DNA from 3 places in the Peribacillus sp. GL_122 genome. Region 1 is predicted to be linked to each of the others. Evidence: riboswitches for the same ligand, from Rfam matches in the RefSeq annotation. Region 1 holds a riboswitch; each other region holds the start of a gene.
What was found. Region 1 has a riboswitch for cyclic di-AMP ahead of AC3ISB_RS01380 (cation:dicarboxylate symporter family transporter). Riboswitches for the same ligand answer to the same signal wherever they lie in the genome.
Positions count from the first base shown of each region.

Region 1 (7,907 bases):
GAAAGCCTTTTGTTATTTTTGGAAAAAAATGAAAAAAGAAGTCCGTTGAGTTCAAAGTTTATCTTAATGATGAAGGATTATTTGTTGAATATATGAAGGCATTACTGAAAGGGGCGTATAGCCTCTTTTTTCATTTGTTAATGAGTTTTAAAAGCGGGGGTTTAGGAAAAGTACTAGTGATGGGAAGAAGACATTCTTTCAATTGTCAGCATTAACACCAAATTAGTGTGGGGATTAAATTTGAAGGGAAGGGCTTATGTGTTTTTTTTGTATATTCATCCCTTATTTCTGCAATTGTTTCCAAAATAAGATAAAATATATGATGAAATATCATTTTTTGCAGGAGGACCACATATGGTGTACCAGGTCAGATTGTTAAAGGGCATTTTAGAGCCTTATCGGAGTAGTTATCAGCTGCAAAATGCAGAGGCAGTCACAAAGCTTGGATTGAAATTACTATTTTTATATTTTCTTAGTCTTATAGTATTCGCCATTGGGGGATATTTTGGCATTGGTTCAGAATCATTTTCCAAAGAAATCACGACGATGAGTGCCAATGAATTCGAAGCAGCAAAGTTGCTGATTTTGAGCGGCAATATAATAACAGGCATACTCGACCCTTCCATATACATATTTTTAGCAGCTCTATTCTTTTGGATCGTTACTGATATCCCATATATAAAATTGGTCATCGTTCAAATGATTCTTTTTGGTTTGCAGTTAGTGGAAAAAATATTACTGATTCCTCTATTCGTTTTAATGGATATAGGCAGCGATGCCAATCCTTTTTCATTGGGGATCATCAGTCAGTATTTTCTCAGAAGTGATTATTTCATTCACTTTTTCAGCGAAATCACCATTTTTCAATTTCTTATTATTGCTCTGCAATATTTTTATTTAAAGGAATTTTCAGAACGAAATAATTATTTGGTCCTTTTAATGATTGTTCTATTCTATCTGGCCACATGGTTTGTTAAAGCCTTTTTAGCATACATCCAAGTAGGCGTATTTGTATAAGGCGGGTGAAAAGAATGAGCGGAAAATGGAAAATAGCAGCGGTCTCGATCGCGTCGATAGTGTTAATAACCGTTAACATATACCTTCTTGAAAAAAAAGAAAGCAAAGTGGAACGAACTGTTTTCGTTGAAAACTGGACAAAGGTAAAAAAAGATACAATTACGGATACTATTCAAACAAATGGGGTAATTAAACCTGTAGAAGAGTATGATATCTATTTCGATACCAAGAAAAATGATTTTAAGAAATTCCTTGTAAAAGAAGGCGATGCGATTACGGCTGGCTCCTCGTTGTTTGAGTATACGACGACCGAACTTGATGCGCTAAAAGCGGATTTAGAAGCGGAGAAAACGGCAGCTGAGGGAGAAATTGCAGCGATTGAAGAATACATAGGCAAGTTGAGGTCTTATCAAGGGACCCTGACCAGTGATTCTGGAAAAGCGGACATTGATGAATCGGTGGAAAAAAACTTGAGTATTGATTTAACAACAAGCTCGACGGATCTTATTAAAAGTAACATTGAGCAAGAAATGTACAAGCAGGAACTGGAAAAAAACAGTTTGAATGAAAAAGTGAAAATGCTTGACGCTAAATTAAGTTCAATTGAGGATCAGTCCAATGCGATCGTGACGACGAGCGAGGGTGATGGTGTAGTTAAAAATATTAATAAAAACCTGAATAATCCCATCATATCCATTGTTTCTATAAATATGGCAATTGAAGGGTATTTCACCGAAGAGGAAATGAAAAAGGCTGAAGTGGGCATGACTATAAAAGCAAGTTCCTCTGATTCAAAAAAGACATTGAAAGGAACGATAGGCCGTATCCATTCCTATCCAGCTGAAGAGCCGTCGTTAAAAAAAGATAACAGATTTCCATTTCAGGCTTTAATCGAACCGGAAGGCGAAGAAACGGAACCTTTGTTGGTGGGATCCAAAGTGGATCTTACAGTAATAACCAATGAGAAAGCCGGTGTACCCTCCGTTCCTATAGAGGCGGTACATTACCAAAAACAGCCTTATATTTACAAATTGACTAAAAAAGGATATGTGGATAAACATTACATTACAAAAGGGCTTAAAGCAGAAGGAAAGCAAGAAATCATAAAGGGACCGTCGGTAGGTGACGTCATCCTGTTGAAGCCGGATGTGGCAGTGAAGAACCATTCTAATTTTATTACTCCGATTCAATTTGAAAAAGTGAAAGTTGCAACTTATAAAAAATTCACCTCTAGGGAAAAAGTAAGATATCTGTTACTTGGCATTTTGGAAAAATAACTGTTCCTTCAACAAGAGAGGTGATGTCAAATTATTTAGTAATTATATCAATATAACTTGTGTGATTAAAAAATGGGAAGAGTAATTATAGATAAAATAGCTATTAATACAGAATATTCAGACATATTTAAAGATTTTTTCTAGAACGGATGCGAATAAATATTTACAGATTATCATTTTTAGTATAATATTTTATTATAAGTTAACTCGCTTAATCTTATTCCAAGAACGGGGGACCCATTTTTGTGGATTTTATCCGCTAGGGGTGAATTCAGAAATGAAAGGGCTTTGTGTTTCCAATTCCTAACCCGACAGCTAACCTCGTCAGCGTCTTTAAGGGAACATGTGTGAATATTCACGCCAATAAGAAATCGACACATGAAGTGTCTTTTTTTTCGGCGTAAAGACAGAGTTTTTCAAAAAAGAAAAATTACTTTCTTTTATTAGTATCTTGTTTCCCTTACCGAGACAAAAATGTTTTTGCATCAAAGACTTTATGGAAGGTGAGGAAAGTAAATGAAGAAATTCAAATTAAGTTTAGCTAGCCAAATTTTCATTGGTTTAATTTTAGGGATTATCGTTGGTGCCATTTTTTATGGTAGTGAGGCGGCCCAAAACTTTTTACAGCCATTCGGAGACATTTTCCTACGAATGATTAAAATGATTGTAGTACCAATCATTGTGTCAAGTCTTATCGTTGCAGTTGCAGGTGTAGGCGATTTAAAATCAGTAGGTAAACTTGGAGCTAAATCAATATCATACTTTGTTGTAGTAACTATGATAGCGATTGCTGTTGGTTTAATTTCAGCGAATATCATCCAGCCTGGTGTTGGTGTAAATATGGACAAGCTAGAACAAACTGATATTTCTACCTATGTTGATACAGCAGAAACTAAGCAACATGAATCGTTCGTAGATACAATCGTAAACATTGTGCCATCCAATCCAGTTAAAGCCATGGTAGAAGGCGATATGCTAGCGATCATTTTCTTCTCCGTGTTGTTTGGACTTAGTATTGCGGCCATCGGTGAAAAGGGTAAACCAGTATTCCGTTTCTTCCAAGGTGTAGCTGAAGGAATGTTCTACCTAACTAACATGGTCATGAAATTCGCTCCTATCGGTGTATTTGCACTAATCGGTGTGACGATCTCCAAGTTCGGTTTGGAATCTTTAATTCCGCTAGGAAAGTTAGCGCTTTCTGTATACGGAACAATGATTTTCTTTGTAATAGTCATTCTTGGTCTTATTGCGAAATTTGTCGGATTCAATATCTTTACTTTGATTAAACTTCTAAAAGAAGAATTGATTCTTGCTTTCTCTACTGCAAGTTCAGAAGCGGTTCTTCCGAAAATCATGGAAAAAATGGAGAAAGCGGGATGTCCGAAACATATTGCTACATTTGTTATTCCGACTGGATACTCCTTTAACCTTGATGGTTCTACATTATACCAAGCATTAGCAGCTATCTTCATCGCTCAAATGTACGGAATCGATTTAAGCGCGTATGAGCAAATTACGCTAATGCTAGTGTTAATGATCACGTCCAAAGGGATTGCCGGTGTACCGGGTGTATCTTTCGTAGTTCTTTTAGCGACATTGGGAACTGTCGGTATTCCTATTGAAGGTCTAGCATTTATTGCCGGTATCGACCGTATTCTTGATATGGGACGTACAGTAGTAAACGTTATCGGTAATTCACTTGCAGCAATCGTCATCTCTAAATGGGAAGGTCAATTCAACCCTCCTTCCAAAAAAGAATTAGAGCAAGTTTCTTAATATAAAAAATCCAGAGTGAAATGTCACTCTGGATTTTTTTTTTTTTGAATTAAAAATGCGCTTTCTCTTCCGATTGACGATCCAGAAGCGTCTTTCCGGATATCAAAATATACCCAAGCTCATAAAGTCTTGCATTTTGTATACCTCCACACCGAATCATTTCCTCTTGTTCCCAGAAGTTCAGATGATTTTCGTTTTTATCACGGTCGTGTGTTGTGAAAATGAAGGGTCCTTCAGGTTTTAAAATACGGTTGATTTCTTTTAAAGCCAATGTGCGGTTTTTTTGCTGGGGCATTAAACCATTAAAAGCGAAGATTGCTTTTTCGAATGATGAGTCGTTGAAAAGGGAGGTTCGTTGCATCGCCAAGGATAAAGGGTATGTCCCCGTTATATTCATGGCTATTTTTTCGGCTTCACTAAGCATGTCAGGAGATAGATTGTTTCCCGTTATATTATGGAATCCTTTTTTATATAGTGCGAAGGTGGTTCTTCCTGTACCGCATCCATATCAAGGATTGCATTATCCTGATATAAACGTTTTTCGAATGCATATTTCTCTGATTGCCATAGACCTAATCTTTTAGTTGCATCAGGGGAAGCGTTCCCGTGAAAAGAATAAATGATAAAAGCTTTTTTAACTTTATCCATGATCAATTCCTCAAATTCGATATTTTTTACTGTAATAGGGATGTTTATTTGGGTTAATATGGATTTTGTGTTTCGCATTATTTACACGATGCTGATGATGATTAATATTGAGGGCTATATAACTTACGTGAAAACCCAAAAGTTTGATAAAATAACATTATTGATTGAAAGCTCGGAGGGGGTCAGGTTATGAAGAATGATAGCAATGATATCTTATATATGTATATGCAGGCTTCCGAACGGTTTGTCCTTTTTAATGGACTCAATTTTCGTGAATTCGTCTATTCGCTGCCATATACCTTGGATTCCATCTTATTATTGAAACATCAATTCGATGGTGGGGAATACAATTTGAATGTCCTGCTTGAGAGCGCTTCATCTGAGGATATTGCGAAGCTCGTTAAAGAAAATGTTCGGGCATATGGAGATTTCTGTTGGGTCGATTTTGAAGAGGCGGAAGGACTGGATGAATTGGATGGAAGGGAATTAGCGGAACTTTTATATTTAGGACACGCTAAAACCCATCTGAGTCCCCCGTTTTTCCGTAAATTGAATAATCAATTTGTGTACCTTGCCCAGGATGATGGCTGGTTCAATAAAATTTATTTTCGTTCTCTTTCGACATATTATATGATGTTAGGAAGCCTGATTCCGCTAAAGCTGGAGCCATTAAAAGTAGAGAGGACATGGCTTGGAATCAGAAAGAAAAAAGAGCTGACGGCGATTCCAGCAGAAATCATTTCTTCCTTGGCTCATATTCTGGCAGAGGGGCTCGCTTTTTCCTTTCGGGATGTTAAGTATACAAGAATGAAAATTGAGATACCTGCATGGATCGTAGGGGATTATTTAAATATGGATGAGATGCATGATGACTTTTCGGATAGAGATATTAATGAACCCGATGCCTTTATTATCTTCAATCGAAAAGAAAAGGTATGGGAAAGCGTTATTAAAAATACATCATCCTCCTGATGATCCTAACTTCTGAGGTTCGTGGATTGGATTATTTGACATCCTCGAATTTTTTAGGGTAAGACTTACCATCTCATGCATAAAAGATAAGAGAGGGCGACCCACAGGACGTGGCGGTTTTATCCTGTGTTCCGCTTATAGTAATCATTGGTAAAGCTCGAATGATGGAAGTTTCGCTTTACCCCGCATTAACAGGCTGTAGGTCAGGCGGATAGATGATGTAACAAAAAAGAAATGTGGAGTTTGCTTTATCCCGCATTAACAGGCTGTAAGGGAAGCGGATGGCAAATGTAATGAAAAAGAAATGTGGTGGGCCAACAAGCCTGTAAATGCCCGATTGCGACGCACAGGATGTGCTAGCACAGGTGTTGCCACAGGACGTGGCGGTTTTAACCTGTGCTCCGCTTATAGTAATCATTGGTAAAGCTCGAATGATGGAAGTTTCGCTTTACCCCGCATTAACAGGCTGTAGGTCAGGCGGATAGATGATGTAACAAAAAAGAAATGTGGAGGTCTAACAGCCTGTAAATGCCCGATTGGCTCAACTAACCATCATTGGTAAAGCACCAATGATGGAAGTTTCGCTTTACCCCGCATTAACAGGCTGTAGGTCAGGCGGATAGATGATGTAACAAAAAAGAAATGTGGAGGTCTAACAGCCTGTAAATGCCCGATTGGCTCAACTAACCATCATTGGTAAAGCTCGAATGATGGAAGTTTCGCTTTATCCGTTTTAGTGTAAAGTGATACAATGAACATGGTTAAAAGAATATTGGAGGGTAATAACTCATGAAAACTAAACTTGGTTTGCTTTATGGTGGAAAATCTGCGGAGCATGAGGTTTCTATGCAGACGGCTTTAGCGGTCATTAAAGCTCTCGATTTAGCAAAGTTTGATATATATCCGATTTACATAACAAAAGAGGGTTCATGGATTAATGGACCAAAGTTAACAGGACCTGCTGAGAATGTGGAGGCTTTGACATTTTCACCGGATAAATCGAGCTCGCCTCTTGCCTTGCAGGCACATTCAACTGATGAAAATAGTGAATCAACAGGGTATGACGTAATTTTCCCATTGCTTCACGGACCAAATGGAGAAGATGGGACCGTACAAGGGATGCTGGAACTATTGAACCTTCCTTATGTAGGAAATGGCGTTTTAGCTTCATCAGCAGGAATGGATAAGGTCATCATGAAAAACATTTTTGCCCAGGCGGGACTTCCGCAAGTGAAATACACTTGGTTCATTCGTTCCGAATGGGAGAAGAATACTGAAAGTGCCATTAAAAAGGTAGCGGATGAATTGGGGTACCCTTGTTTTGTCAAACCTGCCAATTTAGGCTCAAGTGTCGGTATCAGCAAATGTAATGATGCTGATGAACTGGAAAAAGCGGTAGCGGAAGCTTTTCAATTCGATCGGAAGATCATCATTGAAGAAGGGGTCGTTGCTCGTGAACTAGAGTTTGGTATTCTCGGTAATGATGAACCGTCATGTTCAGTGGCAGGCGAAATCATTCCTAAGCAGGATTTTGCCTTCTATGATTATTCAGCAAAATATGTAGACGGTAATTCAGCGATGGTCATTCCAGCGGAGATATCGGAAAGCGAGTATGCAACTTTATCCGAAATGGCCATTACTGCCTTTAAGTCATTGGATTGCTCTGGATTGGTTCGCGCTGATTTCTTCTTAACTCATGAGGGGCAAATCTATATTAATGAAGTGAATACAATGCCTGGGTTTACTCCTTTCAGCATGTTTCCGTTATTGTGGAAGCACACAGGTGTCGACTATCCAGCGCTAATTGAAAAACTCGTGAAACTTGCCTTGGAACGTCATCAGGAAAAACAACAAATCAAATATACAGTTTGATCATGCAAGTAATGTAGCAGTAACTTCACAATCCATCAAACGTTGATTTGATGGATTCCAATCAGCAGGAACCGGTGCAATTTAAACTGGTTTCTGCTTCGTTTGGTTATTGGAAGTAGAGAGCGATTAATGGTTCGATGAATGTAGGAGGAACAAAATGATAAAGAGAACGTTAAAACAAGTACATGAAATGACAGAGGGATTAAATGATATCAGTCCATTCCAGTCCAAAGGAATTAATGGGGTTACCATCGATTCAAGAACGGTTAAGGAAGGATGTTTGTTCATTCCGCTTAAGGGTGGGCAGGTTGACGGCCATCAGTATGTCAAGCAAGCTTTAGCGCA
Region 1 is NZ_CM174415.1:262,105-270,011, forward strand. Features, by position in the region: gene AC3ISB_RS01365 (TetR/AcrR family transcriptional regulator) at 1-96, shown strand, start outside; gene AC3ISB_RS01370 (hypothetical protein) at 355-1,017, shown strand; gene AC3ISB_RS01375 (efflux RND transporter periplasmic adaptor subunit) at 1,032-2,294, shown strand; cyclic di-AMP (ydaO/yuaA leader) riboswitch at 2,493-2,639, shown strand; gene AC3ISB_RS01380 (cation:dicarboxylate symporter family transporter) at 2,811-4,070, shown strand; gene AC3ISB_RS01385 (methyltransferase domain-containing protein) at 4,120-4,521, opposite strand; gene AC3ISB_RS01390 (hypothetical protein) at 4,518-4,718, opposite strand; gene AC3ISB_RS01395 (hypothetical protein) at 4,908-5,690, shown strand; gene AC3ISB_RS01400 (D-alanine--D-alanine ligase) at 6,480-7,562, shown strand; gene AC3ISB_RS01405 (UDP-N-acetylmuramoyl-tripeptide--D-alanyl-D-alanine ligase) at 7,720-7,907, shown strand, end outside.

Region 2 (7,907 bases), 1.1 Mb from region 1:
GTAATGGTTTTTCTCATTTTTCTCCTCCATTATTTGATTTAAATTACTTTTTGCTTCTGATCCAGGTAAATCTCAAAACGAAATGAAGATGCATGTCACCCCCTTTAAAGAAAGATATGAAATATGTTTCTGCTAATCTAAAATTCAGAAGATGATGATCGGATAAAAAACAGAATGTTCTGAATTCAAAAGCTACTCTTCATTAATGACTTCCATCCTTAATTAAAGGGAATTCTGGCATTTTTAATTCAGATTGATAAGTATACATTAAATTCATTGGTATGAATTTATAGGTACAAATGAATTATAAAGCGTTTACATAAAATTGTAAACGCTTTTTTCACTTGCAGATCAAGTCAACAAAACAGGATAATATCTGCCTTTGATAGACTGGTTCTCTTTAATGGCTCTTTCTTACTCTTTCTAAAATTAATATAACTTCAATTATATTTTTTCCTAGGCTTATGGAATTGAACATGTTCCATATCCTCGTGCTGTTCCTTATTTCAACAAAAAAAAGAGACATCAAATCGTTTACGATAGGATGTCTCAAAATCTATTCAATTATCATTTTACCTGTTCCCCAAACTTGCAGTTGTTTATAAATCCTTCATTCTCTTTAATGTGTAAACAAAGTATTCCCAGTTGTTTATGGTCGAAGGGATGCTTAAGTGTTCTTCAGGTGTATGTACGGAAAACATATCCGGTCCGATTGAAACAGTATCCAATCCTGGTAACTTATCTATGAATACCCCACACTCGATCCCTGCATGCACAGCGATGATTTCAATATCTTCATGATATTTTTCTTTGTATGTCTCTTCAAATAATTTCTTGAGTTTCGAATCAGGATTATAGGGCCATTCCGGATAATCCGCGTCAACCAATAGCTCGCACCCAAGCATGTCGGCAATCGCCTTTGCTTGCGTGACCATATTATATTTGATGCTTTTGACCGAACTCCTGATTTCACTTTCGAATATCATTTCCGCTTCATTTGTTGTAACGACACCTAGATTCGTCGAACTTTCCACTAATCCTTCTATTCCCATGCTCATTCCTTGAACGCCATGCGGGATTACCAGTAAGGAGGAAATGGCTTTAGTCACCGTCTCTTTGGAAAAAACGGTTGAAGAAACGGTTTCAATCTTTTCAAACCTGATCGATACTTCAGGGTCAGAAGATTGCAGTTCATTTTTATAAGTATTTTCCCATTGCTGGAGTCTCTCCGTTATCTTCTGAACATCTTCTGCATGAATCAGTACAGTTGCCTCTGCTTCACGAGGAATTGCATTCCCTTTCAGGCCCCCGTTCATTTGCTGTATGTAGCAAGGGAAGTCTGTCGTTAATCCATGTAATACTCTGCCCAAAAGTTTATTGGAGTTCCCTCTTTCCTTATGGATGGACATACCGGAGTGTCCGCCCTTCAACCCTTTAATCCTGATGTTATAAGATACAGCATCAACAATAGAAGCCAATTCCCATCCGATTGGCAGGACCTGCCGAACGCGTATTCCTCCTGCAGAGCTGACCAGCAGCTTTCCATCTTCCTCCGAATCGATATTGATCATCATTTTTCCCTTGAAGTGAGCCGGATCCACGGCAAGAGCACCGTTCATTGTCGTTTCTTCTTCAGTCGTTATGACTATCTCAAGAGAAGGATGCGGAATATCATTTGCATCCAATAATGCCAAAGCATACGCAACAGCAATTCCATTATCCGCCCCCAATGTTGTATCCGTCGCATACAACATGTCTCCCACAATCCTTAATTGAAGCGGATCTTTCTCAAAATCATGAAGCGTACCCTTGTTCTTTTCGCAAACCATATCCATATGCCCCTGGATAATGACGGTAGGTGCACTTTCATATCCAATTGTGGCAGGCTTTTTGATGATAACATTCAGCGCCTCATCCTGGATCACCTCCAGGTCCCTATCCTTAGCGAAGTGAACCAGATAGTCACTGATCGCTTTTTCATTAGCCGATCCTCTCGGGATTTTGGAAATGGCTGCAAAATAATGAAACACCGGATGGCTCGATAATTCTTCTAAAGTGCTATACATGGAAATACACCCTTTCATTTAAAATATTTGTACTGCCTCTCATCCTTTTACTTTTCCAGAACGGAACACTGCTACTCTCGTGAACAATGGATACAGAAAGTACCCCAGATAAACACCACTCATATTCAGGATAAGGTCATCGACATCCAAACTGCCGCGCCGAAAAACAAACTGACAGATTTCGATGCTCGAAATCGAAAGTAATGGATAAAGCAATTTCCTTTTAGCGGAGGGCTCTTTCCCTTCCCTGGACAACAAATACAGCCCGAATGGAATGAACAGCCCCACATTGGCGCTAAGGTTATAAAATGACACAAGCCCGTTCATTTCGTTCGATAAATATAAAAGAATCGTAGAAAAAGGAATCAAATTATACGAATATACCTGCCCTTCTGGCCGAAAGAACAGTAAAACCAATAATGATAAACTGTAGCCAAACAATACTGCCTGCCACAAAAGGCGCGGAATTCGGACCGTTTCACCTCGAAAAAAAAGAACCGTAAACGAAACGAAAAGAAGTATACAAAACCAGACAACGATGATTACTAAAGGATTCAAATATAATCGGAGCTGAAGGAAAAAAGGCAAACCGCACAAAAACAATGCTTGCGACAGCAAAAGGGAAAGCATGACCGATTTTAGAGACATATAACTCCCCCCTTCTATTTCTTTCCAAATCATTGCATATGCTTATATCCTAGGACAACTTTAAGAACCCGTCAACATACTGCATTAACCTGTCAGTAGAAAACCGTCCGTCGAGGGGACGCTTTTCGAATAAATCAACCGATGGGAAGGATAATTCGGCCTTCTTCCGGTAAAACAAAAAAGCAGGTTCCCCATGTTCCGGGAATCCCGCTTTTTTGTTTAATGATAAATTCATAGTGCACGGTACTTTTTCAAACTAATAATATTGATGGTGATAAAAACGGCTGCAAATGCAAGGAGAATGAGGAGATCCAGTAATACCTCATTGAACGTGAAGCCTTTATACATAATGCCGTTCATGGCATCCGAGGCGTAATAGAGAGGCATGATCTTGCCGATTTTTTGCAGCCAGTCTGACATGCCATCCAATGGGAAAATCCCTGTAAAGAATACTTGCGGCACGATGACCAGCGGAATGAATTGTACCATTTGGAATTCAGATGTCGCGAAACTCGATAGTAATGTACCAAGCGATAATGCAACGAGCGCGACCAGTATATTCGTCAGTAAAACGAGCCAAATGGAGCCAACAAGGACGATATCCAATACATTGACAGCATATAAGACGACAATTATGGTTTGAACTAGAGCAAATAAGCCATATCCGATCACATAGCCCGCTACAATTTCGTATCTTTTAATCGGGGTGGCAAGCAGCCGTTCCAATGTACCACTTGTACGCTCTTTCAAAAGCGCAATCCCCGCTATTAAAAATACAAAGAAGAAAACGAAAAAGCTGACGAGCATCGGACTGAAAGTATCAAAACCTTTTGTGCTGGCATCCCCATATACATATTGCTTCTCAATTGAAGGAGTGCTTTTTTCATTCCCTTGCAAAGCCTGCATCATTTGCATTTGAATGGCCTTTGCACGTGATGGTTCGTCGTTCAATAGTGTCAGTTTCATTTTGCCATTTTCAATATGCAGCCAGCCATCCGAATCATTTTCAATCATTTTTTCCTGTGAAAATTCCTCAGCAGCCGTTACTTGAAAATCCGCTTGTTTCAATGCTTTGACCATGGTTTCATCACTGCCTGTAACAACGAGTTTCAAATCACTTGCTTCTGTATCGAAAATAAAATACATGAGCGTTAAAATGAGCAATGGAGCCAGGAAAAATAAAGCGAGTGTCCTTCGATCCCGGCGCAGCTGCTGTGTAATTCGAGTAACTAGAGAGGCAATTCTCATTTTTGGCCACCTCCAATCCTTAAAAAAACATCATCAAGCGTTTCCGCGGCAAATTGCGTTTTTAAAGCTGCCGGGGTTCCTGCCGCGATGATTTCACCTTCACGCAGCATCGCCAGTTTATCGCATCGTTCCGCTTCATCCATTACATGCGTCGTGATGATAATCGTCTTATGATCTTCATTACTTAAACGCTCAAGTTCCTGCCAAATTGATTGTTTCAGCAAAGGGTCTATTCCTACTGTCGGTTCATCCAAAATGAGAATCGCCGGATTTTGGATGAGTGCAACCGCCAGTGACAGACGGCGTTTCATTCCCCCGGAATAATGCGCAACCCGAACATTCAAGTCATTCGTCAACTGTACGATTTCAGCTGCATATTGAATGCGTTCCCTTCGTTCCTTTTTCGAAAAACGGTATAGCTTCGCAAAAAATTCGAGATTTTCAGCTCCCGTCAGTTCTGTATATAAAGCATCGGACTGTGCCATATAGCCGACATCCATTAACAGTGCTTCATTTGGCACTTCATGATCCAGAACCGTGACTTTACCCGCATCGGGCTTAATCAATCCGACAATCATTTTAATCAAGGTCGTCTTTCCGCATCCGGATGGACCTAGCAAGCCAAAAATTCCGCTTTTTTCAATATTCAGGCTCAATGGCTGAATGACCTTTTTCTGATGAAAACCTTTGGCAATTCCTTCAATGGAAATCGCGTTTTTCAATGTACACACATCCTCCCTCTTTAATTAACACGGTGTTGAGTGTATCATCATTCTAAGGCAGCATTTGGTCTAATACAATCAACACATTTGGAAAAATGTTCAGTGAAGGAGACATTCCATGGCATCGATTCATGAGGATATGGTACAAAAGACGAAAATGCAGATACAATATCATTTCATTGCACTCGTTGAAGCAGAGGGGTTCTCACATGTATCAGTGAAGAAAATTGCAGAGCGCGCCAACATTAATCGGGGCACATTCTATTTGCATTACACAGATAAATATGAATTGATGGATCACTTACAGCAGGAATTGTTAAATGAACTTCAAACTCGCATTACTGCCATTTTGCCGAAAGAGGCTTTTATGGCTCTTCATCAACAACAGCTTTACCCGCCCTTCATAGCGATTTTTCAATTCATCAGTGAGCATGCCCACGCTTTGAGGGCCATTCTTGGTGATAAGGGCGATCCTTCTTTAGCGAAAAAAATAAAGCGCGTATTCGGTGAAGTACTATTGGAGCGTTTGATCAGCCATCATCCAGCAGCTAAAGATGAAGCATTCCGCATGTATATGCACGCCTTCATGACATCGGCGATTTTAGGGGTGATACAGGAGTGGCTGGAGAATTGTGAAGAGCAGACGGCGGAAGAAATGGCGAAAATCCATTTTCAAATCTTGAACTTCATCAGCCAATTGCGCACATTCATACAATGAACGATCAAAGGCATGTTCCATCAACATACCTTTAAATCTGATTACATCTTGGCTTCCGCTCCTATATCACCAACGGAATAATACCTGCTCTTAGAGATGCTCATAGCAAAAAAACTCATTTAAAATAAATGAGTTTAAAAGCAAAACAAGATATGGATTTTTCGCTCAGCGTTCCCGGATAGAGCACAGGGATTTCATAATTGAATACCTAATGATGTTAGGATTTTGTTGATTTACCTTAGGGAAAACAATTTTAAAAACGGATTCTTTTTCTTATCCGTTATCCTTAACTCATCCATGATGATTTGATCCTCATGATCGGCTATCCATTTCCTTAGTGCATCTTTATCCTGGCATTGTGTTAAATATGTCTGGCCACCCTTGCCTGTAGCATTAATAACATATCTATTGAACGTCTTCTCCATAATTGCCCGCCTTTTTAATAAAATGTGTTGAATTTTTAAATACGAATGCAATGCTTTTTTTCTTTATCATTTACAAAAGAAACATAATATATATTACAAATTTTGATTGGCAAATAGTGTGTTCTGCTTGAAAGTATTGAATAAAGTACATCGATGCTGGTTATCATAATCGGATTAATCGAACCTATCATAATGTGCTAACTAATATTTGTCAATACGTTTTTAAAATGTAAATGAAACGTAAATTTTCAGTCTTGTTAAAGAAATATTTTTTTACGATTTAGGGGTTTACAACTGCTAAATGATGGGAGTAGAATACGTTTATCAATTTAATGCATTTCGGCCTAAACTCAAGGGAATTGAGTACGGAGGACCCAATCAATTGGGGTTAATTCTGCCTTGCAGAAGGGATGAGATCAGCTCTTTCGCCATCCTACCCGTCAGCTAACTTCGTCGGCTAAAGCGAAGGAGGTCATAAGACCGCCTATTTCGGGAGTTTTTTTGCACGCTTTTTGTGGCAAAATAACTGTTCGTAGTTTTCGCTGGTCTTTTTATTATGCCTTTAAAAAGATTTCTGAAAGCAGATTGATGATTAAAATCACATACAGTTTCACACAATTTTTTTAGGTAGGGATGATCATTTGAGAATGAAAAAAAATTTATTGGATCCGCCCAAAATACTTGTACTAGGCTTTGCCATCCTGATACTTATTGGGGCCTATTTATTAACCCTGCCGATTTCCACAGAAAATGGAAATGGTCTTTCTTTTCTGGATGCTTTATTCACCTCGACTTCCGCTACATGTGTAACAGGACTGGTCGTAGTGGATACAGGAACGACCTTCACCACTTTTGGTGAGTTGGTCATCTTAACACTGATACAGATAGGCGGTTTAGGGTTCATGTCATTTGCGACATTTTTCTTTTTCCTTTTAGGCAAAAAGATTTCTTTAAAAGGCAGGTTACTCTTGCAGGAATCCTTAAATAATCTATCCATGGCAGGTGTAGTCAGGTTAGTGAAACGGCTTTTAATTTTCACGGCAATCATTGAGGGCATGGGTGCCCTTATTCTATCGATTCGCTTTTCTTTTGACATGCCAATCGGCAAAGCAATCTATTACGGGTTTTTTCATTCCATATCGAATTTCAATAATGCCGGCTTTGATTTAATGGGGGAATTCAAGAGTTTGACCCCTTATGTATCGGACCCCTTCGTGACCCTTACGGTCGTCTTCCTCATCACGTTTGGCGGAATAGGTTTTATCGTGATGAATGAAATATACGAATACCGTGATACCCATCGTTTATCCATACATACGAAGATTGTTCTGACGACTAGCTTGGCACTTACGATTGCCGGCGCAATTTTAATCTTTTTATTCGAGTTCGGCAATGCCAAGACATTGCAGCCTTTATCTTTCATGGGTAAAATGCTGTCATCATTATTTCAATCGGTATCACCAAGGACGGCAGGCTCCAATACGCTGAATATCCCTGATTTAACTCAGCCTACATTACTGCTCATCATTTTCTTGATGTTCGTCGGGGCTTCACCCGGATCGACTGGCGGCGGGATTAAAACGACTACATTGGCAACGCTTGTCGGAACGGTTTGGTCACAGATTAAAGGAAAGGGTGATGTGGTATTATTCCGGCACCGCATTGTGAGTGAAACGATCTTTAAAGCATTGTCCGTTACATTCATTGGCGTATTCATGGTTTCAATCATCTCCATTCTGCTGACCATCACTGAAAGCGGAAGTGACTTCTTGATGATTTTATTTGAAGCCACTTCAGCATTTGCCACCGTGGGACTTTCAATGGGTTTGACCCCTGAATTATCACCGGTTGGCCGGATGCTCATCATTTTCACGATGTTTGCAGGCCGTGTGGGTCCTTTGACTTTGGCCTTTGCCATCGCTATGAGGCGCAAACCAGATCCGTTCCGACGTCCAAAAGGGAAAATCATGATTGGTTAAACATAAATGAAGGAGTGTAAAAGATGGGAAAACGACAATATGCCGTGATCGGTCTAGGCAGATTCGGAACCAGTGTGGCCCATAGATTATATACGGCTGGC
Region 2 is NZ_CM174415.1:4,982,528-4,990,434, forward strand. Features, by position in the region: gene AC3ISB_RS24130 (glycoside hydrolase family 3 N-terminal domain-containing protein) at 1-17, opposite strand, end outside; gene AC3ISB_RS24135 (aminoacyl-histidine dipeptidase) at 600-2,066, opposite strand; gene AC3ISB_RS24140 (VanZ family protein) at 2,106-2,714, opposite strand; gene AC3ISB_RS24145 (ABC transporter permease) at 2,946-3,962, opposite strand; gene AC3ISB_RS24150 (ABC transporter ATP-binding protein) at 3,959-4,684, opposite strand; gene AC3ISB_RS24155 (TetR/AcrR family transcriptional regulator) at 4,803-5,402, shown strand; gene AC3ISB_RS24160 (hypothetical protein) at 5,636-5,827, opposite strand; cyclic di-AMP (ydaO/yuaA leader) riboswitch at 6,159-6,301, shown strand; gene AC3ISB_RS24165 (TrkH family potassium uptake protein) at 6,475-7,806, shown strand; gene AC3ISB_RS24170 (potassium channel family protein) at 7,830-7,907, shown strand, end outside.
Region 2: linked by a shared signal. The riboswitch ahead of AC3ISB_RS24165 (TrkH family potassium uptake protein) and the one ahead of AC3ISB_RS01380 (cation:dicarboxylate symporter family transporter) in region 1 are both predicted to bind cyclic di-AMP.

Region 3 (7,907 bases), 680 kb from region 1:
CTGAATTCATTCGAAAATTCAATGAAGGGTGTGAAATTGTATACGGTGTCCGCCAGAAAAGGGATCTTGATTCATTTTTTAAACGAACATCTGCAACTGGTTTTTATAAAATGATGAACAAGATGGGGGTTAACCTTGTCTATAATCATGCCGATTTCCGGCTAATGAGTAAGAGGGCGATCGCGGAGTTGGAACGATTTGATGAAACGAATCTTTTTTTACGGGGGATCGTACCGCTCATTGGGTTTAAGACGGACTCTGTTTATTATGACCGAAAAGAAAGATTGGCTGGGGAAACGAAATATCCATTTAAGAAGATGGTTGCTTTTGCGCTTGATGGCATTACTTCCTTTTCAGTTACACCGATTCGGCTTGTATTATGGCTAGGATGTCTTTCCTTTTTCATTAGCTTACTCTTTGGGTCTTACTTTTTATGGTTAAAGTTTTATGGGCAGACCGAAACTGGATGGACCTCATTAATCACCTCCATATGGTTGATCGGTGGACTACAGTTGATTGCTGTCGGCTTGATTGGGGAATATATCGGTAAAATCTATAATGAATCCAAACGCCGGCCTAAATATATAGTTGATCTGGATCTATTTAATCCGCTCGATTTAAAAAAACGGGAGCAACTAGACAATGAACGGAACAGTATTGAAAAACTATCTAAAACACACTAACTCCTTTATCCGCTTTTTATTGGTTGGGATAGTCAATACAGCGCTTGGACTTTCCATCATGCTTTTTCTCATGAATGTTCTTGAATTCTCTTACTGGGTCTCCACCTTTATCGGTAATGGTACGGGAGCTGTAACGAGTTTTCTTTTGAACAGAACTTTTACCTTTAAAAGCGATATAGAATGGCGGAGAGGAGTTGCACGTTTCTTTTGCGTCATCCTGATTTGTTATTCCGCCGCATATTCTTTAGGCCAAGCTATTGCAGAATCAATGGAAGGATCCGTTCATTTACCCATTCAACAAAATGTGGCTGTGCTGATAGGAGCAATTTTTTACACAGTTCTTAACTATATTGGCCAGAAATATTTTGTCTTTAAAAAAAGCAATTTGAGACCAATTCAAGAAGGAAGGAACTAATTAGGGTGGATCAGTGGGATAATGCCCCCGGTTGTACGAATAAAGGGGAATCGAAAAGCGAAAAGCGAAAATCAATGCAAGTTTAATGATTCAAGCTGGGGGCAGATTGTTACTATTCGTCCTTCACGATCTCCATGTGGCGATCATTTTTTCCTTTTTCTGACCATCTTTTGTTCATTGACTCCTTGATTTTTTTCTTTTTAGACGTTTACTTACCTTCTTTCCTCCCTTCGAACCATGTGTTTGCATGACTTATGTTATATACGTCAAGAACAAAACTACACCTACAAAGATTATTCTATTAATGTGCAAAATTTTCATTTACTTTTTCATTTCACGGGAGTATGATAATCAACAGTTTCATATTTCTAAATCGCTTAAACCTTATGGTGCGGGGGACCCGTTATTGGGATTGTTACTACAATCCAAGGGGTGAATCCTTTCAAGGTAGGGCTACTCTTAGGTCCGAATCCGACAGCTAACCTCGTAAGCGTTATATGAGAAGGAAGGTGGAGCTTGTTAGACAAAAAAATTAATGTCTACAGGTCTATTTAGCTATGACTTGTAGGCATTTTTCTATTTCGTCTTGTTTTTTGCTACAGCTGGGTAACATAAACTTATAAATTAAATATGGTGGTGAATTCTTGATGTTATCTTCTATAAAGAGGTTCTTGATTGGGAGACCTTTAAAATCAAATGCACTTGGTGAACAAAAGCTTAACAAAACAAAGGCTTTGGCGATTTTATCTTCTGATGCTTTGTCTTCGGTTGCTTATGGACCGGAGCAAATATTAATCGTCCTTATCACGGTCGGTGCTGCGGCATTCTGGTATTCCATCCCTATCGCGATTGGGGTATTGATCCTGTTAACTGCTTTGATTTTGTCCTATAGACAAATAATTTTCGCTTATCCACATGGCGGGGGGGCCTATGTGGTTTCAAAAAACAATTTAGGTGTCAATCCAGGGTTGATAGCTGGAGGATCCTTATTGGTGGATTATATATTAACTGTCGCTGTAAGTGTTTCTGCAGGTACGGATGCCATCACGTCCGCTTTTCCTGGCCTGCATTCATATAATGTCATCATAGCCATCATTTTCGTCATTCTGCTTACAATCCTGAACCTTCGGGGGGTTACGGAGTCGGCCTCTGTTTTGGCCTATCCGGTGTACCTATTCGTTTTAGCATTGTTCATCTTGATTGGTGTCGGGATTTACAAGATTTTGACGGGTGGGGTTTCACCGGAATTGCACACGTCCATCGGGACTCCGGTAGCGGGCATCAGTTTATTTATACTGCTAAGAGCATTCGCATCAGGAAGCTCCGCATTGACAGGAGTCGAAGCGATTTCCAATGCAATCCCGAACTTTAAAGATCCAGCCCCGAATAATGCTGCGAAAACTTTAATAGCCATGGGTTCCTTACTAGCAGTATTATTTTCGGGAATCGTATACTTGGCCTATTATTTAAGCATTGTTCCAAGCGCGGAGGTAACGGTCGTCTCCCAGATTGCTGAAGAGATCTTTGGACGGAATTTCATGTATTTCTTCATTCAAGGTACGACTGCATTGATCTTGATACTGGCAGCCAATACTGGCTATTCGGCTTTCCCTCTGCTTGCGGTAAATCTTGCGAAGGATAAATTCATTCCACGGGCGTTTACGATAAGAGGGGACCGATTAGGGTATTCTAATGGAATTATCATACTGGGACTTGCATCGATCATCTTAATAGTCGCATTTGAAGGACATACAGAAAATCTCATTCCGCTTTATGCGGTAGGGGTATTCATTCCATTTACGTTGTCCCAGACCGGGATGATTGTTAAATGGATTCGCGAAAAGCCAAAAGGCTGGATGATGAAATTAACCATTAATTCAATTGGTGCCATGATTAGCTTTATCGTCACGATGATATTCTTTTTAACCAAATTTACTCAGGTTTGGCCTGTTTTGATTTTTTTACCTATCATCATTTTAATTTTTCATCGAATTAGAAAGCATTATGAAGCAGTTGGTGACCAACTAAGGATTACAACATGTGAGCCGATTTTACCAATTGAAGGAAATATCATCATTGTACCCGTGGCGGGTATAACTCACGTGGTTGAGAACTCTTTAAATTATGCAAAATCTCTATCAGCAAATCAGGTTATTGCCGTATATGTTGCTTTTGAAAGAGAAGATGAAAAGAAATTCGTGGAAAAATGGAAAAAATGGCAACCAGATGTAAGACTCGTTACACTGAATTCTTATTACAGAAGTATCATTCAGCCACTAACTAAATTTGTGGATACGGTTGAACATAAGGCTAGTGAAGCCAATTATAAAGTTACGGTGATCATCCCCCAATTCATTCCAAAGAAGGGCTGGCACAATATACTTCATAACCAATCAAGTTTACTGATTCGCGCCTACTTACTTTATAGAAGAAATGTGGTTGTTACGACTGTGCCATATCATTTGAAGAAGTAAGTTTCATTATCTAAGAAAAGAAGCAAACCTACATAAGGTTTGCTTTTTTTATAATCTTTTTAAAAAAGACAGCAGTAACTTACGCTGCCGATATTTGAGTATGAACATTCATTACCAACTCATAAATTCACAGTAACTATGAAGCCCGTACAATAAAAAGGATTTGCAGTAAGATGTGGGGATACTTCCTCTTTTAAAGCTTTAATTAATGTTAATATAAAACTTTCTCCATCATCATTATCCGTACGACAGCTGTTTGGGAAAGTGATTATTTCAAAGTCGCTGATGATTCGGAAATGGACATGCAACATCATCAACATGGTGGCTAGCATCAATCAGTATCATTAAAAAGGGCTGCGTCTGCAGCCCTTTTTGTGTTGAACACTACTTTAGGGGAAACACTTCATAAAATTACCAAGGGTCAATTCAAATAATGCGAACATATTAAGAAGACAAAATGAAATTTACTGCTTAGTTTGAACTTACATATATGGGGGTTGTAAATGGATATATTATTAGCTCTCTTGCCGGCATTATTCTGGGGAAGCATCGTTTTATTTAATGTGAAACTCGGGGGTGGACCCTATAGTCAAACACTAGGTACAACGATTGGCGCCTTGATTTTTTCAATTGGTGTTTATATTTTCGCAGATATTAAATTGTCACTCCTGGTGTTTGGAGTCGGAGTCGTATCTGGATTGTTTTGGGCTGTTGGACAAGCTAATCAGCTTAAGAGCATTGATTTAATGGGAGTTTCCAAAACCATGCCAATATCAACAGGATTGCAGCTCATTTCAACCACCTTATTCGGGGTCATAGTTTTTAATGAATGGTCTACAATGAAAGCGATTATTTTAGGCGTTTTGGCTTTAGTCTTCATTATTATAGGAATCGTCTTGACCTCCTTGGAAGATAAAGAATCGAAAGAGGGCAAGTCGGGAAACTTGAAGAAAGGAATTGTTATTCTCCTCATCTCGACATTCGGTTATTTGGTTTATGTGGTCGTAGCCCGTCTTTTTGACGTTGACGGGTGGTCAGCGTTGTTCCCTCAAGCGATAGGGATGGTGCTAGGCGGTCTGTTATTGACTTTTAAACATAAACCGTTTAACAAATATACGATTCGCAATATCATTCCGGGATTGATATGGGCTGCAGGGAACATGTTTTTATTCATATCCCAGCCCCGTGTGGGAGTGGCTACTAGTTTTTCCCTTTCGCAAATGGGCATAGTCATCTCAACTATTGGCGGGATAATCATTTTACGTGAAAAGAAAACGAAGCGCCAACTAATTGGAATTGTAATTGGAATAATCTTGATCATCATAGCTGGGATTATGCTCGGGTTGGCAAAAAGTTAATTGGAGGGTGATTAAATGTATACAGATTTAGAAGGTAAGGTCGTTGTTATAACGGGTTCATCCACTGGTTTAGGAGAAGCGATGGCCATTCGCTTTGCTAAGGAAAAGGCAAAGGTCGTGGTTAATTATCGTACTAAATTAGAGGAAGCAGATAGTGTAATGGAAGAAATCAAAACAAATGGTGGGGAAGCCATTGCAGTAAAAGGCGATGTCACCATTGAAGAAGATGTCATTAACCTTGTTCAATCAGCGATAAAGAATTTCGGGAAACTCGATATATTCATCAATAATGCAGGAATTGAAAATCCGGTTCCATCTCACGAGATGCCGTTAAGCGACTGGAATAGGGTAATCAATACCAACCTAACAGGAAATTTCCTAGGCTGCCGTGAAGCTATCAAGTATTTTATCGAGAACGATATTAAAGGGAATGTTATAAACATGTCCAGTGTACATGAGATGATTCCCTGGCCTTTATTCGTTCACTATGCGGCAAGCAAGGGCGGGGTGAAGCTGCTTACGGAAACCCTGGCTCTTGAATATGCACCAAAAGGGATCCGTGTGAACAGCATTGGTCCTGGAGCCATCGCCACGCCAATAAATGCCGACAAGCTTGAAGATCCCGAAAAGAAAAAAGATCTTGAAAGCATGATTCCGATGGGGTATATCGGAAAGCCTGAAGAAATTGCTGCGGTTGCTGCATGGCTGGCATCTTCAGAATCCAGTTATGTAACGGGCATCACTCTATTCGCTGACGGAGGAATGACAAAATACCCCGCATTCCAAGCGGGAAGAGGATGAATTTAGTTTAATTCCTCTTTTATGATGCAACAAGAATCCCAGCAGGATCATTCCTGCTGGGATTCTTGTTAAAAAAGCATTAACGAGTGTGATGATTATACCAGCTAATGAAGTTATCGACGACCGTATCGATAAACTGGACAGTCGACTCATGTGTAAGCCTGCCTTCGTTATCGATTTTGTCATGCACTGCACCAACATATACTTCATTTCCGGGAAGGAGCGGGGAGGAGATGCCTAATGCGAATAGGATCTCACGCAAATGCAATTGAGCTTTAACCGTTCCTAATTGCCCCATTGACGCACCCATGATCCATGAAGGTTTGCCGATCAAGACTTTATCGACACGTGATAACCAATCGATTGCATTGCCCAATACGCCTGGAATCGTACCATTGTATTCAGGTGTTACCCACAAGACTGCATCTGCTTCGGCCACTTTGCTTTTAAATTCTTTTACAACTAATGGAGGGTCATTTTCAATATCTTGATCATAAAAAGGTAAATCCCGAATGTTCAAGATTTCGAGATCAAACCGATCTTGATATCTAGTTTGAATATATTTTGCTAGCTTAAGGTTGTAAGACTCTTTACGAATACTTCCCACTATTGCAACAACTTTCATCTTCAATACCTCCAAGGATTTGTAATGGATAATCATGTAAATATGTTCCACTTACCTATTATAATTGGAATATAAATGAAAGGGAAAAAGGATGCTTGAGAAATAATCATTCTGCGGATCACCCTTCATTCATACCACGGTGAAAATGCTTTTCCATGACATAGCCAAAAAAGGAGGCAAGCATTTGTTGAAATAGCATGCCAAGTACAACGGGAACAGCGACGGCAGCAGGGAAATAGGCGGTTGCAAGAACGGCTCCAGCACTGATGTTCCGCATCCCCCCTGTAAATGTCAAGGTGATGATATCCTCCTTTTCCCATCTTAAATATGCACCGACCATCCAAGAAAGGGCATACCCTGAAGCAGCTATGAACAAAACCAGGAAGGCCATGATCATTAATTTCTTATCGAAATGGGTTAAGTAAGGAGCGATTTTTGAACTGTTCAATATGACTACGATTCCAACGCTTATCTTGGAAAATGGAGCTAAGCGGGGGGAAAGTGTAGATTGTATTTTCCCTTTTGTAGCCTGATTCAAGAACAAGGCAAGCATGGAGGGAAGAACGACCATTCCGATTAATCCTTTCACAATCGACCCCAAATCCATTTCGATCGAACCGCCTCCAAAAAGGGAAACACTGTAAGGAACGATGAATGGTGAGAGTAGGGTGTCGATCAAGATAATGGTTAGGGCAAGTATGGCATTCCCATTATAAATGGATACCCAGATCATACTGGTGACACCGGTTGGTATCACTACAGCCAGGACTAGGCCGGTAATTGTGAAGGCATCACCATGAAACACTAAGTGGCCGAGACCAAAAGCCCAAATAGGCATGAGCATATGAAGGATGAGCAATACTATGAAAACAGGTAAAGGGTGGGTGACAGCCTGTTGCAAAGATTTAAAGTTGGAGCCTAAACTTCCGGAGAATGTTATGAAGGCGAATATCCATGGAACAAGAAAAGTGTAATCCATTAGATGTTCGGCCAATAGTACCCCAATCACCACGCTTAACGGTGTGATGAGAGGCATGATTTTATCCATTTGTTCATTTATTGATTTCAGCATCATTCATTCACTTCCTGAGCTATTCTATTAAGTAAGTTTACCATATTCCTAAAGAAATAATTTGTAAGACAAGTAATTTGTCTATTTATTTTTTTGTATTTTTTTAAAATGATGAAAAGCATGTATTGGAAGGATAGATTTGGTGAGGGATTCATCGTTCCAAAAAGGGTTTTCCCGGTTGTGTTCATTAAAAAGAGATTTTGGCAGGTTTGTTCGATGCAACGTTGTATATTCATCGAAAAATAGTTTAAAGTAGAGGGGAGAGGTGAAAGAAATGTCAGAAAAGGTTTCCAGTATAATGTGGTTTAGTCTTGCAGTACAAGCCCTGCTTGTTCTTGCTGATCATGATGGATTATGCAATAGTAATAAATTGGCTGATAAGCTTGATTCGGAGTCCGGCTTTCTTAGAAAAATATTAAGTAATTTAGTGAAGGCAGGGCTGATTCAAGCAAAGGAAGGCAGGGATGGGGGATATTCAC
Region 3 is NZ_CM174415.1:939,435-947,341, forward strand. Features, by position in the region: gene AC3ISB_RS04495 (glycosyltransferase family 2 protein) at 1-683, shown strand, start outside; gene AC3ISB_RS04500 (GtrA family protein) at 643-1,098, shown strand; cyclic di-AMP (ydaO/yuaA leader) riboswitch at 1,463-1,607, shown strand; gene AC3ISB_RS04505 (APC family permease) at 1,746-3,572, shown strand; gene AC3ISB_RS04510 (RhaT/GlcU family sugar-proton symporter) at 4,076-4,930, shown strand; gene AC3ISB_RS04515 (glucose 1-dehydrogenase) at 4,946-5,731, shown strand; gene AC3ISB_RS04520 (NADPH-dependent FMN reductase) at 5,811-6,356, opposite strand; gene AC3ISB_RS04525 (bile acid:sodium symporter family protein) at 6,475-7,428, opposite strand; gene AC3ISB_RS04530 (RrF2 family transcriptional regulator) at 7,703-7,907, shown strand, end outside.
Region 3: linked by a shared signal. The riboswitch ahead of AC3ISB_RS04505 (APC family permease) and the one ahead of AC3ISB_RS01380 (cation:dicarboxylate symporter family transporter) in region 1 are both predicted to bind cyclic di-AMP.